One region of the Providencia sp. PROV003 genome, then DNA from elsewhere that is predicted to be linked to it. Evidence: predicted binding sites of a transcription regulator. Region 1 holds the regulator's gene; each other region holds the start of a gene.
What was found. Region 1 encodes PurR, which represses purine synthesis genes. Its sites were predicted from a motif close to CANGCAAACGTTTGCNTG; they were not measured.
Positions count from the first base shown of each region.

Region 2: serA (phosphoglycerate dehydrogenase) is a predicted target of PurR. The motif match lies at 895-912, and genes of this name have one in related genera.
Region 3: gltS (sodium/glutamate symporter) is a predicted target of PurR. The motif match lies at 2,230-2,247, and genes of this name have one in related genera.
Region 4: purT (formate-dependent phosphoribosylglycinamide formyltransferase) is a predicted target of PurR. The motif match lies at 1,349-1,366, and genes of this name have one in related genera.

Region 1 is NZ_CP096369.1:3,424,407-3,428,032, reverse strand. It holds gene punR (DNA-binding transcriptional activator PunR) at 1-635, shown strand, start outside; gene purR (HTH-type transcriptional repressor PurR) at 645-1,670, opposite strand; gene sodB (superoxide dismutase [Fe]) at 2,106-2,684, opposite strand; gene M1F14_RS15740 (Grx4 family monothiol glutaredoxin) at 3,155-3,502, shown strand; gene rnt (ribonuclease T) at 3,584-3,626, opposite strand, start outside.
Region 2 is NZ_CP096369.1:2,200,194-2,203,819, forward strand. It holds gene rpiA (ribose-5-phosphate isomerase RpiA) at 1-590, shown strand, start outside; gene serA (phosphoglycerate dehydrogenase) at 1,062-2,312, shown strand; gene M1F14_RS09945 (5-formyltetrahydrofolate cyclo-ligase) at 2,359-2,949, opposite strand; RNA gene ssrS (6S RNA) at 3,099-3,280, opposite strand; gene zapA (cell division protein ZapA) at 3,391-3,626, opposite strand, start outside.
Region 3 is NZ_CP096369.1:410,296-413,921, reverse strand. It holds gene M1F14_RS01715 (AsmA family protein) at 1-666, opposite strand, end outside; gene M1F14_RS01710 (uracil-xanthine permease family protein) at 792-2,180, opposite strand; gene gltS (sodium/glutamate symporter) at 2,416-3,626, shown strand, end outside.
Region 4 is NZ_CP096369.1:1,860,890-1,864,515, reverse strand. It holds gene purT (formate-dependent phosphoribosylglycinamide formyltransferase) at 129-1,307, opposite strand; gene rarD (EamA family transporter RarD) at 1,410-2,336, opposite strand; gene M1F14_RS08525 (aminoimidazole riboside kinase) at 2,507-3,454, opposite strand.

The DNA.
Region 1 (3,626 bases):
GTGGTCAATTTAGTATCGCAGTTGACTGCATTGTCAAACCGCAGCGCACAGAACAACTCATTCTAGATTTCTATCGTCATTTTCCTGATATTGAACTGTATATTCACCCTGAAGTGTTTAATGGTGTTTGGGATGCTTTAGCTGATGGTCGTGTTGATGTGGCGATTGGCGCAACACGTGCTTCCCCCATTGGTGAAAGATACAGTTTTCGTGATATGGGTTTCATGTCTTGGATGTGTGTTGCGAGCCCTGAGCACCCATTAGCCAAAATAGAAGGTAAGTTGGTGGATGAACAAATGCGTGAATACCCCAGTTTATGCTTAGAAGATACCTCCCGTAATTTACCCAAAAGAGACACATGGGCCCTTGATAACCAGCGGCGTCTTGTTGTGCCTTATTGGGAAAATGGTTTGGCATGTTTAGTCAATGGGCTATGTGTGGGCATGGTGCCCGAACACCGCGCAACCCCTTTATGCGAGGAAGGGAAGTTAGTGGAATTGGCATTAGTACAACCATTTCCACCAAGCCCTTGCTGCCTAACTTGGGTTGAAAAAAACACATCTCCAGCGTTAAGTTGGTTATTAGATTACCTCGGTGATACTGAAACACTTAACGCGGAATGGCTTTCAACTTAGGTTGCTAAGTTATCGGCGGTAATCAATAAATGGCCCATCAGCAACAGAGCGGCGTTCAACCAGCCGTGGATGTACCTCGATAGTTTGCGCATCTTCGCGCTTATTCACAATTCTATCGAGTAACATTGTAAAGGCCATTTGCCCTAAACGCTCTTTTGGCTGGTGGATAGTCGTTAGAGCAGGGGTAAAATAGCGCGCATTACGCACATTATCATAGCCAATCACTGAAATATCTTGCGGTACACGCAGGCCCATCTCATCTGCGGCGCAAATCGCTCCCATCGCCATAATATCGCCACCACAGAATACCGCGGTAGGGCGCTGTTTATGGCTAAGGATTTGCATCATTGCTTTGTAGCCTGATTCAGGCTCAAAATCCCCTTGGACGATCCACTCATCTTTTAACGTAATTTTGGCCTCTTCCATCGCTTTTTGGAAACCAGTTAAACGACCAATGCCTGTATTTCTTTCGAGTGAACCAGGAATGACACCGATATCACGGTGGCCACGGTCAATCAAATAACGCCCTGCAAGGTAGCCGCCATGGAATGAGTTGTCGATAATACTGTCAGTAAAATCACCTCGTGACGTACCCCAATCCATAACGACCATTGGAATATTACGATAATCTTCTAACATACTGATTAAAGTATCTGGGTATTCAGAGCACATAACGAGTAAACCATCTACGCGTTTTTGCGCAAGCATTTGTAGATAGGCTTTTTGTTTACCCAAATTATTATGGGAATTACAGAGGATTAGTGTATAGCCTTTTTCATAGCAGCTATTTTCAACTGATTCTATTACCTCAGCAAAATAGGGTGCTTCACTGGAGGTTGCCAGCAAACCAATCGACTTAGTGTGATTAACTTTTAGACTACGGGCAACCGCACTTGGTGAATAATTGAGCTCTTTAATTGCAGCCCAGACCGCAGCCTTAGTATCATCAGCCACAAAGCGCGTTTTATTAATAACATGGGATACGGTTGTGGTAGATACGCCAGCGCGTTTCGCCACATCTTTAATCGTTGCCATGGGGGAAAAAAACTCCTGACCAACAATAGGTCTCTATAAGCATTCTTGTTAAAAAATTACCAGCATATTGATGCATTGATCCTTTGCTGGCAATAATTTAGCGATTTGTTGTCGATTTTGTCTGATCTAGCGCAAAAACGAAAGAAATAATTGATGTTATAACATGTGATATAGGCACGAGTTTTGTTTTTTTGGATATATATACTTAATAACCTTTATGTTAATATGGTTATTCGCTAATTCAATTACGTTTAGATGAGAGGAACTCATGGATACAGATGTTAAATATGGATTACTGGCTGCGTTGGGTTCATTAGCAATGATTATTTTTATTGCTGCACATATTTTTTGATTTTATTTTTACTCATAGCAATGTGCGTAAAAAATAAGGGCGAGATATCTCGCCCTTAGCTATTTAGAAATCAACAGATATCACTATGCTAAATTTTCTTCAACAAACTTCCAATTGACTAGCGCCCAGAAGTTTTCTAAGTATTTAGGACGCGCGTTACGGTAATCGATATAGTAAGCATGCTCCCAAATATCAACTGTTAATACAGGCTTATCTTCACCAGAAATTGGCGTTGCAGCATTAGATGTATTAACGATAGCTAAGCTACCATCGGTTTTTTTCACTAGCCATGTCCAACCTGCGCCAAAGTTTTTGGTCGCAGCGTCAGTAAATTGCGCTTTAAACTCAGCGAAAGAACCGAATGCTTTATTAATCGCATCAGCAACTTTGCCTGTTGGTTCTCCACCTGCATTTGGCGCTAAACAATGCCAATAGAAGGTGTGGTTCCAAACTTGAGCAGCATTGTTAAAAACCCCAGCGTCAGAAGTTTTGATGATCTCTTCTAGAGATTTACCTTCGAAGTTAGTGCCTTTGATGAGGTTGTTTAAGTTAACAACATAAGTGTTGTGGTGCTTGCCATAGTGATATTCTAAGGTTTCAGCAGAGATATATGGTTCTAAAGCATCTTTAGCATACGGTAGAGCGGGTAGTTCAAAAGACATTGCGTACTCCTTGATTGCTTTTGTATAAAATACTTCGGGTGTTTGCTCTTAAAATGAGCTAATTAAAAGATGGCAATTTGTTATCAACATTTCGCTCATTGGCGAGATGGTATTTAATATATTAATGATAACACGATAAACCTTACAAAGGGTAATGGTAATCATGTTACTTATATGTTAGCAAAAAACAAAATCATTAACTATTTATATTGTATGGGTATTTGTGAGGAAGAACGCCAGTTTTTCGAATTTAAACAATAGCGAGTTATTTGTTTGACTTAGGTGAGCAGAAGATAGAAAAGGTGCCTTTTTGGTTTTTTGGATGTTATAGTAATGCCCCTGTAAAACTGGCATATTGTATGAAACAATTAAGTTTCACATTATAATGGTCAATGCATTCTATTAAGTCGCAGTAAATCATGCTTGTCGGCTGACTGCAAAACCAGCATCTTTGTTCTAAGGAAGTAAAAATGACGACAATTGAAAGAATCGAGCGCCAAATCAAAGAAAACCCAATTTTATTATACATGAAAGGCTCTCCAAAACTTCCGAGCTGTGGTTTTTCTGCTCAAGCAGTCCAAGCTCTGTCTTCTTGTGGTGAACGCTTTGCTTATGTTGATATCCTACAAAACCCAGATATTCGTGCAGAACTGCCAAAATATGCAAATTGGCCAACTTTTCCTCAACTGTGGGTTGATGGGGAGCTGGTTGGGGGCTGTGATATTATCATGGAAATGTTCCAGCGCGGTGAACTTCAATCATTGATTAAAGAAACTGCGGATAAATATCGCCCAACAGACGAAACTAGCGCAGAATAATATTGCGATAGATAACAAAAAACCGTATTTAGCTAACGTAGTGGTATTTTAGCAAATACGGTTTTTTTATATGTAATTCAATTACTCTTCGTTCTCAACGATAGGCCAGCCACCAAGCTTTTTC
Region 2 (3,626 bases), 1.2 Mb from region 1:
GTGTTGGAACGGGTTCAACAGCTTCTCATTTCATTGATGCTTTGGCAACGATGAAGGGGCAAATAGAAGGGGCGGTATCCAGTTCAGAAGCATCAACCCAAAAGCTAAAATCACTGGGGATCACTGTATTTGACTGTAATGAAGTTGATTCATTAGATGTTTATGTCGATGGCGCTGATGAAGTCGACCATCATATGAATATGATTAAAGGTGGCGGGGCAGCCTTAACAAGAGAAAAAATTGTTTCAGCTATTGCAAAAACATTTGTCTGTATTGTTGACCAATCCAAATTAGTTGATGTTTTAGGTAAGTTCCCATTACCCGTTGAAGTGATCCCTATGGCTCGTAGCTATGTGGCACGTGAGTTGGTGAAATTGGGGGGGACCCCTGAATATCGTCAAAATGTCGTAACTGATAACGGAAATGTGATTTTAGATGTCCATAATTTAAGCATTGTAGACCCTGTTGCATTAGAAAATACTATCAATGGTATTGCTGGCGTGGTGACTGTTGGGCTATTTGCTAACCGTGGTGCAGACGTCGTATTAATGGGAACCTCTGATGAAGGGGTTAAAACTATTAAGTTATAATTTATGTTATAACAAATAGATAAATTCAGCGTCTTAAAATAAGTCAGTAGATGTCATATTTACTGGCTTTTTTTATGTTTGATTGTGAATTGAGCGGGTGTTATTTCTGAGATAGCACTAAATTAATTAACCAGTTTTATAAATATCGATGATTTGAAATTTATTTCATTTTTTTTAATACCCCGTTATTTTGGTGATATATCTCACACTAATGCGCATTGTGCAGGAAAAAAACTTATTTTGTGTTACTGCTCCTGATTTTCTACCGTTTAACTTCTTTTTCTTTGCTATTTTTAGTATCCATAAAGCAAACGGTTGTATTGATACTGCGCCGTTTTTTGTTATGTTGGTATAGCTGCATACTTCAAGGTGGGTGGATGTCGATTTTTACAGGTGCTTTGAAGAATGCGAAGCAAACATGCAAATTCATCGGTTATAAATTATTAGTACGTTCATGATAGGGTAGGGGAAATGGTCAAGGTATCTTTGCAAAAAGACAAAATAAAATTTTTACTGCTAGAAGGTGTGCATCAAAGTGCGGTTGAGAACCTAAAAGCAGCAGGTTACACCAATATTGAATACCACAAAAGCGCGTTATCCGACGAAGAATTAAAAAAAGCGATTAAAGATGCACGTTTTGTTGGTATCCGTTCCCGTACTCACCTTACTGAAGAGGTTTTTGCGGCAGCAGAGAAATTAGTTGCAGTCGGCTGTTTTTGTATCGGGACTAACCAAGTTGATTTAGATGCTGCGGCAAAACGCGGTATTCCAGTATTTAATGCGCCATTTTCCAATACTCGTTCCGTTGCAGAAATGGTGTTAGGTCAACTATTACTGTTATTACGCCGTATTCCCGAAGCGAATATGCAAGCACACCGTGGGATATGGGAAAAACAAGCTAAAGGCTGCTTTGAAGCTCGTGGTAAGCGTTTAGGAATTGTTGGATATGGTCATATTGGTACTCAGTTGGGGATCTTAGCTGAAGGGATCGGTATGAATGTTTTCTTCTATGATATAGAAAACAAATTGCCATTAGGTAATGCAACTCAGGTCCGTTCTTTAACTGAACTGCTTAATATGAGTGATGTCGTGAGCTTACATGTACCTGAAACAGCAAGCACCAAAAATATGTTTGCTAAAGAGCAGTTTGACCGTATGAAGCCGGGTTCTATTTTTATTAATGCTTCTCGAGGTACAGTGGTGGATATCCCAGCATTGGCAGCTGCGCTGGAAAGCAAGCATTTATCAGGTGCCGCCGTTGACGTATTCCCAACAGAGCCAGCGGCGAATAATGACCCGAACGACCCGTTTATCTCTGAATTAATTAAATTCGACAATGTGATTTTAACACCGCACATTGGTGGCTCGACTGAAGAGGCTCAGGAAAACATCGGGTTAGAAGTTGCAAGTAAATTAGCAAAATACTCAGATAATGGTTCAACGTTATCTGCTGTTAACTTCCCTGAGGTTTCACTGCCAGTACATACCGAGGATACTAACCGTTTCTTGCATATTCATGAAAACCGCCCAGGTATTCTTAATAGCATTAACCAAGTATTTACGGAGAATAATATCAACGTAGTTGGGCAGTATTTACGTACAGCTGGTAATGTTGGCTATGTGGTGATCGATGTGTTAACGCAGAGCCCAAGTCAAACAGATGATGCCTTAGCTAAGCTAAAAGCACTGCCAGGCACTATCCGAGCACGTTTGCTGTTCTAAATTAGCATTGGTTGCTTTTACTTGATGATGATGGCGCAGGTATTAATTACCAGCGCCATATTTTTTGTGGCGTAATAATTTCAGGTAACGGAATATCCCAGTGCGCTACGGGAAGTGCCTCGACCTGCTGGCAATCATGGGCTAAGCCGATGGGGTAAAAACCGGTTTGTTGCCAATGAGCTAATGTCCTATCATAAAACCCACCCCCCATTCCTAATCGCTGCCCTTGGCTATCAAAAGCCACAAGGGGAATGAACATGATATCCAGTTTTTCTATAGGGAGTACATCTTGTACATTGAGTGGGGGTTCATCAATATTAAAGCGGTTTTTGACTAACTGTGTTTTTGCGTGATAGCGAAGAAAAAGTAAATGATGGCGGCTGAAAGGGTGTAAAACAGGAAGGTAAACCTGTTTGCCTTGTTCCCACAGTGCACTAATTAATGGCCTAGTATCAATTTCACCATCAAACGAGAGAAATAGAGCAATGCATTTCGCTGAGTTAATCTTTGGGTGTTGTAAGGCATTCTTCATGACCAGTTGAGCGGCTAACTGTTGTTGTTTCGTGGTTAATTGACGACGAGCCTGACGGATGGATTGGCGTACTTGCTGGCGTTGTGTGGAAAGGGCATCTTGCATATGAAAACCTACTCTATCAGCAATAGGAAATAATTAACTATTTAGAGTATATCGCAAGGCGAAAATTATTGTAGAAAAGTAAATCGTCTGAATCAATACGACGTTGTATTATTGGTGTGTGTTATTAAAGGTAAATAGGAATACAGTAGAGGGTCTCCAAGATGCCGTTGTAGGCTGTAACCCTTGAACCCTTGGTTCAAGGTGAACGCAGTTTAGCAACCTTTAGGCTTCCTGAACGAATCAGGCATGCTCACCAGCGCAATAACCACATTCTGTTTGGTAGAAATATCGGCTCAGGGGACTCGCCCACTCACGCGCATCTCAGAGAAATTTGGTTTGAGTACTTTCGTTACCCAGTGATTTCATTGTACAAAACTAGATTTAAAATGCAACCTTAATTTTGGATATTTTTTTCTACTAGTGTCTGATTAATAAGCGAATTTACTCTAGGGGCAATACTTGCCTCTCAGTAATTTTTACCTGATCATGCAACGCTTGTTCAATAGTATGTTGCAACATTTTTATCTTTTCTTCCATATTATAAGCATAATCACGCGTTTTTGTCTTTTCTTGTGCTAATTCGTGACAGACGTTCAATGCTACGATAAAAATAAGTTGTTCCATATTGGTGACACCGCTTCTATCTTTTAGGTTCTGCAAGCGCTGTTCTAATTCTT
Region 3 (3,626 bases), 1.7 Mb from region 1:
TGTGATTGAACCATCAGCAAATAGTTTACCTTCCCCTGAGACATAGCCATTATTTAGGTAGGCACTTGCTTTGCTAATTTCAGTGGCTTGCGTTTGCCGTTTCCCTGTCACTGCGACATTTTTTAACGACAGTTTATTCATTTTTAATTGGTTGGCTGTAAAACGAAAATCACCATAGCCAAAAGGGGAATTAACTGTTGGTTGCCAAGGTGTTATTCCCCCAGTGAACCCATCAACCTGAATATCATCATCACCTTGTTTTAGCAGAATTTTACTGTTCTCGAATTGCAAGATATCCGCAGTGATAGGTAAGGGCATTTCCCCTTGTGTGATGGCAGCTGACAAGTCACCTTGTGTAATAACAAAACGCCGAATAGCATTTCCACTGAATAAATTACGCCAGTTGATATCGACGACAATTTGCCGTGCATCCAAGGCGAGGTTTTTGTCTTCTGAAGATAACTTAACATCTTGAAAGATAAATTCCCCAGGGTTGGAAAACTCATGCCCCATGACCCCGACATTAATATCATAACGGGTAAATTGACTTAAAAATTGGCTGGAATAGGAGGCTCCTAGACGCGTCTGTAAGCCAATATAGGCAAAAATAAATAGAAGTAATAGTAGCAAAAGTGCATAGGTAACAAATTTGATTAACCATTTCACGGCTTGCTACTCCTTCATCATGTGGGTGGATAACAAGATAGAGACTTGTTTAATATCGCGGCAGTTTAAGGATAGCATACAGAAGAACCGCCAGAATATTCAACTCTGACGGTTAAAATGAAAGCTTATTTTTCGAGGGGAAAGACTAAATTCAGAACAATTGCAGTTAAACCACCGGCAGCAATTCCAGAAGAAAATAAGGTTTTTAGCCAGTCGGGCGCAAATTGTAGGATCAGAGGTTGCTGTGAGACCCCCATTCCTACCGCAAGTGAAAGGGCGATTATCATGATTGCTCGACGATTTAATGGCTCTCTAGACACAATACGTACACCTGACGCGGCGATAGTGCCGAACATCACGATGGTCGCGCCACCCAGAACAGGTTCAGGGATTTGCTGTACAAAGCCTGCAACAGCAGGGAATAAACCTAGCAATACGAGCATTAAGGCGACGATATAACCGACGTAGCGGCTAGCGACCCCTGTTAACTGGATCACCCCGTTATTTTGCCCAAAGCAGGAGTTCGGAAAGGTATTAAATACAGCAGAAACCATTGAGTTTAAACCATTAGCGAGCACCCCACCTTTAATACGTTTCATATACAAAGGACCACGAACGGGTTGTTCTGATACATCCGAAGTCGCAGTGATATCACCAATCGTTTCTAAAGAGGTCACCATAAAAATAAGAATAAGTGGGACGAGTAGGTTCCAATCAAATGATAACCCATAATAAAACGGTTCTGGTACGGTAATTATCGCTTGGTTAGCTTCTGCTGGTTGCGCAGTTGGCAACATGTCCATCCACCAAGCAACAATATAGCCGACAGCCATGGCAATGACGAGTGAAGCAACACGTAAGTACGGGTTTTTCTGGCGATTTAATAAAATAATAACGGCGAGTACCACTCCCGCTAAAATTAAATAATCGGGGGAACCGAAGGTATTGTCGCTAATTGCACCGTAGCCACCACCGATGGATGTTAGGCCAACTTGAATTAACGATAACCCGATGATCATGACCACAACACCAGACACTAACGGTGTGATGACGCGGCGAGCTAAATGTAAGAAGCGGGAAAGAATCACTTCAGTTAGTGCGGCAACGAGTAAAGTACCAAATAGTGCTGCCATCATTGAGGGAATATCTGCCCCACCTTGCTTTAGTGCGACTCCGCCCATGATTAAAGGTGCAACAAAGTTAAAACTGGTGCCTTGAATAGAAAGTAAACCTGAACCAATTGGGCCCCATGCTCTAATTTGAATTAAAGAAGCAATCCCTGAAGCGAATAAGGACATACTAATAATACGTTGGGTGTCGTGAGCTGGTAGCCCAAGCGCTTGGCAAATTAACATTGCTGGCGTGATAACAGCTACAAACATAGCGAGAAGGTGTTGCCCCGCGGCAAACAGAGCCTGTGGTAGCGGTGGTTTGTCTTCTAATTTATAGATAAGCTCACTTTGTGTTTGTATGGTTGCTTCTGTAGTTTGTTTTTCAGACGTTGCAGTATTCATTGCCTTCATTTCCCCCACCAAAAAACGCATTGTAATGCGGCGAAATTAAAAAGCAATCGTTTGCGCAGAAAAAGTTTTATACGATAGTTAAATAACGCTGTCACATTTTTATATCTTTTAACTTGTATTTATAACAGTTTTTTTTTCTAATCCTATAACCTGCTTTTGGCGTTTTAAGGAAGATATTAACGTCTTATTGGTTTTTAATAATTTTAACAACAGACGAGGTACGTAAATGTATCATCTCGATGTCTACGGTACGCTAGTAGCTGCTACCTTAGTATTATTGCTTGGGCGTAAACTGGTAAAATCAGTTCCCTTTCTTGAAAAATACACTATCCCAGAGCCCGTTGCGGGCGGGTTGTTAGTCGCTTTTAGTCTTTTATTGCTGAAGCAATTATTTGACTGGAGCCTTTCTTTTGACTTATCACTGCAAGAACCAATGATGCTGGCATTTTTTGCCACAATCGGCCTAAATGCTAACTTAGCGAGTTTGAAGGCAGGTGGTAAGGCATTGTTTATTTTCATTTTTGTTGTTGTAGGGTTACTGCTTGTTCAAAACACGGTGGGTATTGCTCTTGCTGAGTTACTTGGCCTAGACCCATTAATGGGGCTGTTAGCGGGTTCTGTAACTTTATCCGGTGGCCATGGTACTGGTGCGGCATGGGGTAAAATTTTTACCGAGAGTTACGGTTTCCAGAGTGCAACAGAAGTTGCTATGGCTTGTGCAACGTTTGGTTTGGTTCTGGGTGGGTTAATCGGTGGGCCTGTTGCTCGCTTCTTAACTCGAAATATCCCAACGCCGGGAAATACTGACGATGATAAAGACGTTCCTAGCGCATTTGAAAAACCGCAATCAGGGCGAATGATCACTTCAATGGTTTTAATTGAAACTATTGCATTAATTGCTATCTGTTTGCTGGTGGGAAGCTATATTGCAGGTTTATTAGCGGACACAGTGTTCGCGTTACCGAAATTTGTGTGTGTGCTATTTGTCGGTGTGATTTTAAGTAATAGCTTATCATTGCTGGGTTTTTACCGTGTATTTGATCGCGCGGTTTCCGTCATGGGGAACGTCAGCCTTTCATTATTCTTAGCAATGGCATTAATGAGCTTAAAATTATGGGAATTAGCATCATTGGCAATTCCGATGATAGTTATTTTGGCTGTTCAAGCTTGTGTTATGGCAGGGTATGCGATTTTTGTCACCTTCCGAGTGATGGGCAAAAATTATGATGCTGCTATTTTAGCTGCGGGTCATTGTGGCTTCGGTCTTGGTGCAACACCGACTGCAATTGCAAATATGCAGGCGGTAACAGATAGGCTAGGCCCATCTCACCTAGCATTCTTAGTAGTGCCAATGGTTGGAGCATTCTTTATTGATATCGTTAATGCAATCGTGATTAAACTGTATCTATTGCTACCGATATTTCCAACGATTGCTGG
Region 4 (3,626 bases), 1.6 Mb from region 1:
TTTATCAGAGAGATAACCACTGCTGCTTTACAACAAAATTTTTCCTTGAATAACCCTTCGTTATCATTTTAATTCTTAATAGTTAAAAGCTCATTCATATAATGTGAATGAGCTCTTTTTATTAGAAATCAACCTGATACTTTAACTTTATCAGCCGCAGTCTTAGCCATTTCCAATGCTTGTTCAATAGAATCAGCAACAGCTAAAGCAACCCCGAGTCGACGAGTTCCTGCTATTTCAGGTTTACCAAATAAACGTAACTGGATATCCGACCCAAATGCAGTATCAATATGACCAAATACTACATCGCTGCTATGCAATTCAGGTAAAATAACCGCAGAAGCACTTGGCCCATATTGACGAATTGCGCCTATTGGGTACCCTAGGAAAGCCCGAACATGTAAGGCAAATTCAGATAAATTTTGTGAAATTAACGTCACCATTCCTGTATCGTGAGGGCGGGGTGAGACTTCATTAAAAATGATCTCATCTGCGCACACAAATAACTCAACACCAAATACCCCATAGCCTCCCAATGCGCTAACTATTTTTTGGGCAACCTCTTGTGCTTTCCTCAATGCAATATCACTCATTTGTTGCGGTTGCCAAGACTCACGATAATCCCCTTTCTCTTGGCGATGACCAACAGGAGCACAAAAATGAATGCCATCAACTGCACTGACTGTTAACAAGGTGATCTCAAAATCAAAATTAACCATTTTTTCAACAATAACGCGGCCCTGTCCCGTGCGCCCACCTTGTTGAGAATATTCCCATGCTTGTTCTAATTCTGCTGCCGAGCGGATAACACTCTGCCCTTTCCCTGACGAACTCATGACTGGTTTTACAATACAAGGAAAACCGATTTTCTCTGCTGCAGTAATAAAATCCGCTTTATTTTCAACAAATTGGTAATTAGAGGTCGGTAAATGAAGCGTTTCCGCTGCCAAGCGACGTATCCCTTCTCTGTCCATGGTAAGAAAAACGGCTTTCGCAGATGGCACGACTCTTTGCCCTTTTTCTTCCAGTTCAACTAAGGTTTTTGTCGCAATAGCTTCAATTTCAGGGACAATAAAATCAGGTTTTTCTAAGGCAACAAGCTGTTTTAATGCTTCGCCATTAAGCATGTTAATTGTGTAACTGCGGTGAGCAATGTGCATAGCTGGCGCATTATCGTATCTATCAACAGCAATCACCTCAATGCCTAAACGTTGGCATTCAATAGCGACTTCCTTACCCAGTTCACCCGCCCCAAGCAACATGACTTTGGTTGCTGAAGCGCACAGCGCAGTACCCAATTGATTCATGATTAATGACCTTATCCGCAAAAATAATAAATGTGATTATATACGCAATCGTTTGCTTTTACTATCAAAGGAAACAAAGTTCATGAATGCTGAGCCTAGTATCTAGCCTAATGGTGTCTTATCACGCCCAGTAATAAAGGGATCTTTATGAGAGAACTTAGTATATTGCTTGCGCAAAATCGCTAAAATACAGAACATCAAACCAATCCATATTAATGAGAAGCTGACACCTTTTACCCAATCAAATAGCTCATTAAATAAAAATACCGCAAGTAAAAATTGGATTGTGGGTTCTATATACTGTGCTAAACCAATTACAGTCAATGAAGTTCTTTTAATTGCAGCCGTGAAAAATAGCAATGGGATAATCGTTACCGGAGCCGCTAGCATATAAAGAATTTTAACTTGCCAATCCCCTTCTGCTACCGCACTTAAACCATTTGAGTTTAACCACCAAGTTATTCCTATTGCTATTGGCAATAACCAAAGAGCTTCTAAAAATAAAGAAGTAATGACATCAAACCGAATAAATTTACGTATTAATCCATATATCGCAAATGCGCTCCCCATCACTAACGCTAGAATAGGTAGTTCGCCATACTGCCATATTTGATAACCGACACCGGCACATATAAAAATAACGGCCATTTTTTCAGAAAATACAAGTCGCTCTCTGAGAAAGATAACCCCGAGTAAAATTGAAAATAAAGGGTTAATAAAATAGCCCAAACTTGCCGCTAGAACTTGTCCATGAGTTAACGCATAAGTGAATGCAGTCCATGAAATAGCCATAATCGATGAGCTAAAGAAACATAAAACAATTGATTTTTTGTCAGCCCAGACTTGGCCCCATAAAGATTTATTCTTAATAATTAAACGAATAAAAAAAAGTATTGGTACTGACCAAATAAGACGTTCAGCAAGTAGTTCTAAAGGTTCGGCGCCAGGAAGTAAACGGTAAAATAACGGTGTTATACCCCATAGAATATAAGAAAAAATGGCAAGAGCCACTCCTGAACGCAGCAACATAGTTTACCCGCAATAAAAACTAATTAAGTGAAATTAGCTTCGTATCATACGCCAAAATATAGAAAATAAAACTGATTGCACCTCCAATATTGGTCGATTTATATCGAAGTAAATATAAATAAAAGAGGATTAGACAACCATCTTCTATTTACCTTCCATATAGATACTTTTCAAAGGATTTCTCTTTGGGATAATAGTGGTTGCTGTTGTATAAATTCGATTAATTCTTGTTGCGTTGGCGCTGCTGAAATCGCCCCTTTTTTAGTCGTTGCCAAAGCTCCACAAGCTGACGCTTGAGAAATAATTTTCATTAAGCTGTCGCCAGTATTTGACAAACCATATTGAGAAACTCCCGCAAGTAAACCCGCCATAAAAGCATCGCCAGCCCCTGTTGTATCAATGCTATCAACGAAATATGCACTAACCGCTATAGATGTGTAGGACGTAAATACTTGACAACCTTTAGCGCCTTGAGTGACTATTTTTAAACTGGCAGGATACTTTTGTAATTTAGAAATCGCATCATCAAAACAGCTCTCCTTTGTTAGCCACAATAATTCATCATCCGATAGTTTTAAAATATCTGCTTGCGTTGCAAAAGTATCGATAACACAATGCATTTCATCGGGATCAGCCCACATTTGTTGGCGAATATTGATATCAAAACTCAGTAATCCCCCTGTTTGCTGTATATTTTTTATTGCTGTTGATAACGATGCCCGACAGGTTTCATGTACCAATGCTAATGAGCAAAAGTGCAAAATATCATTACCAAATTTAGGTAAGTTTTTTGCAGTTAAAAATTGATCTGCTGAAGGGGAAACTAAAAAAGAAAATTCACGTTCACCATTTTCATGTAATGAGACTAAAACGGTACTCGTTTTATATTTGTCATCAAACTCCATCGCACTGGTATCCACTCCTAGTTCAAATAAGGTTTTCTGCATAAAATGCCCAAAAGCCTCTTCCCCTACCCTGCCAATAAAACCACTGTTTTGCCCTAAACGTGCAACGCCAGCGGCGACATTAACGGGGGCTCCACCAGCACAAGCTTCATATTGCATCCCTTTAAGGGGGAGCAAATCAATTACTGCATCGCCTAAAGCCCAGACTTTCATCATATCTCCTTTACTGACTACGTGTTTTTATTATCTATTAATGAATATATACATTACCTACTAATGAAATTTTCACTAGCAAACTGTTAACGTTAACATTAGTATAAATACATCATTAAAGAAACGCACGAGTTATCTCATCTTATTTATCCATTTCGGTATGGGGAAATAA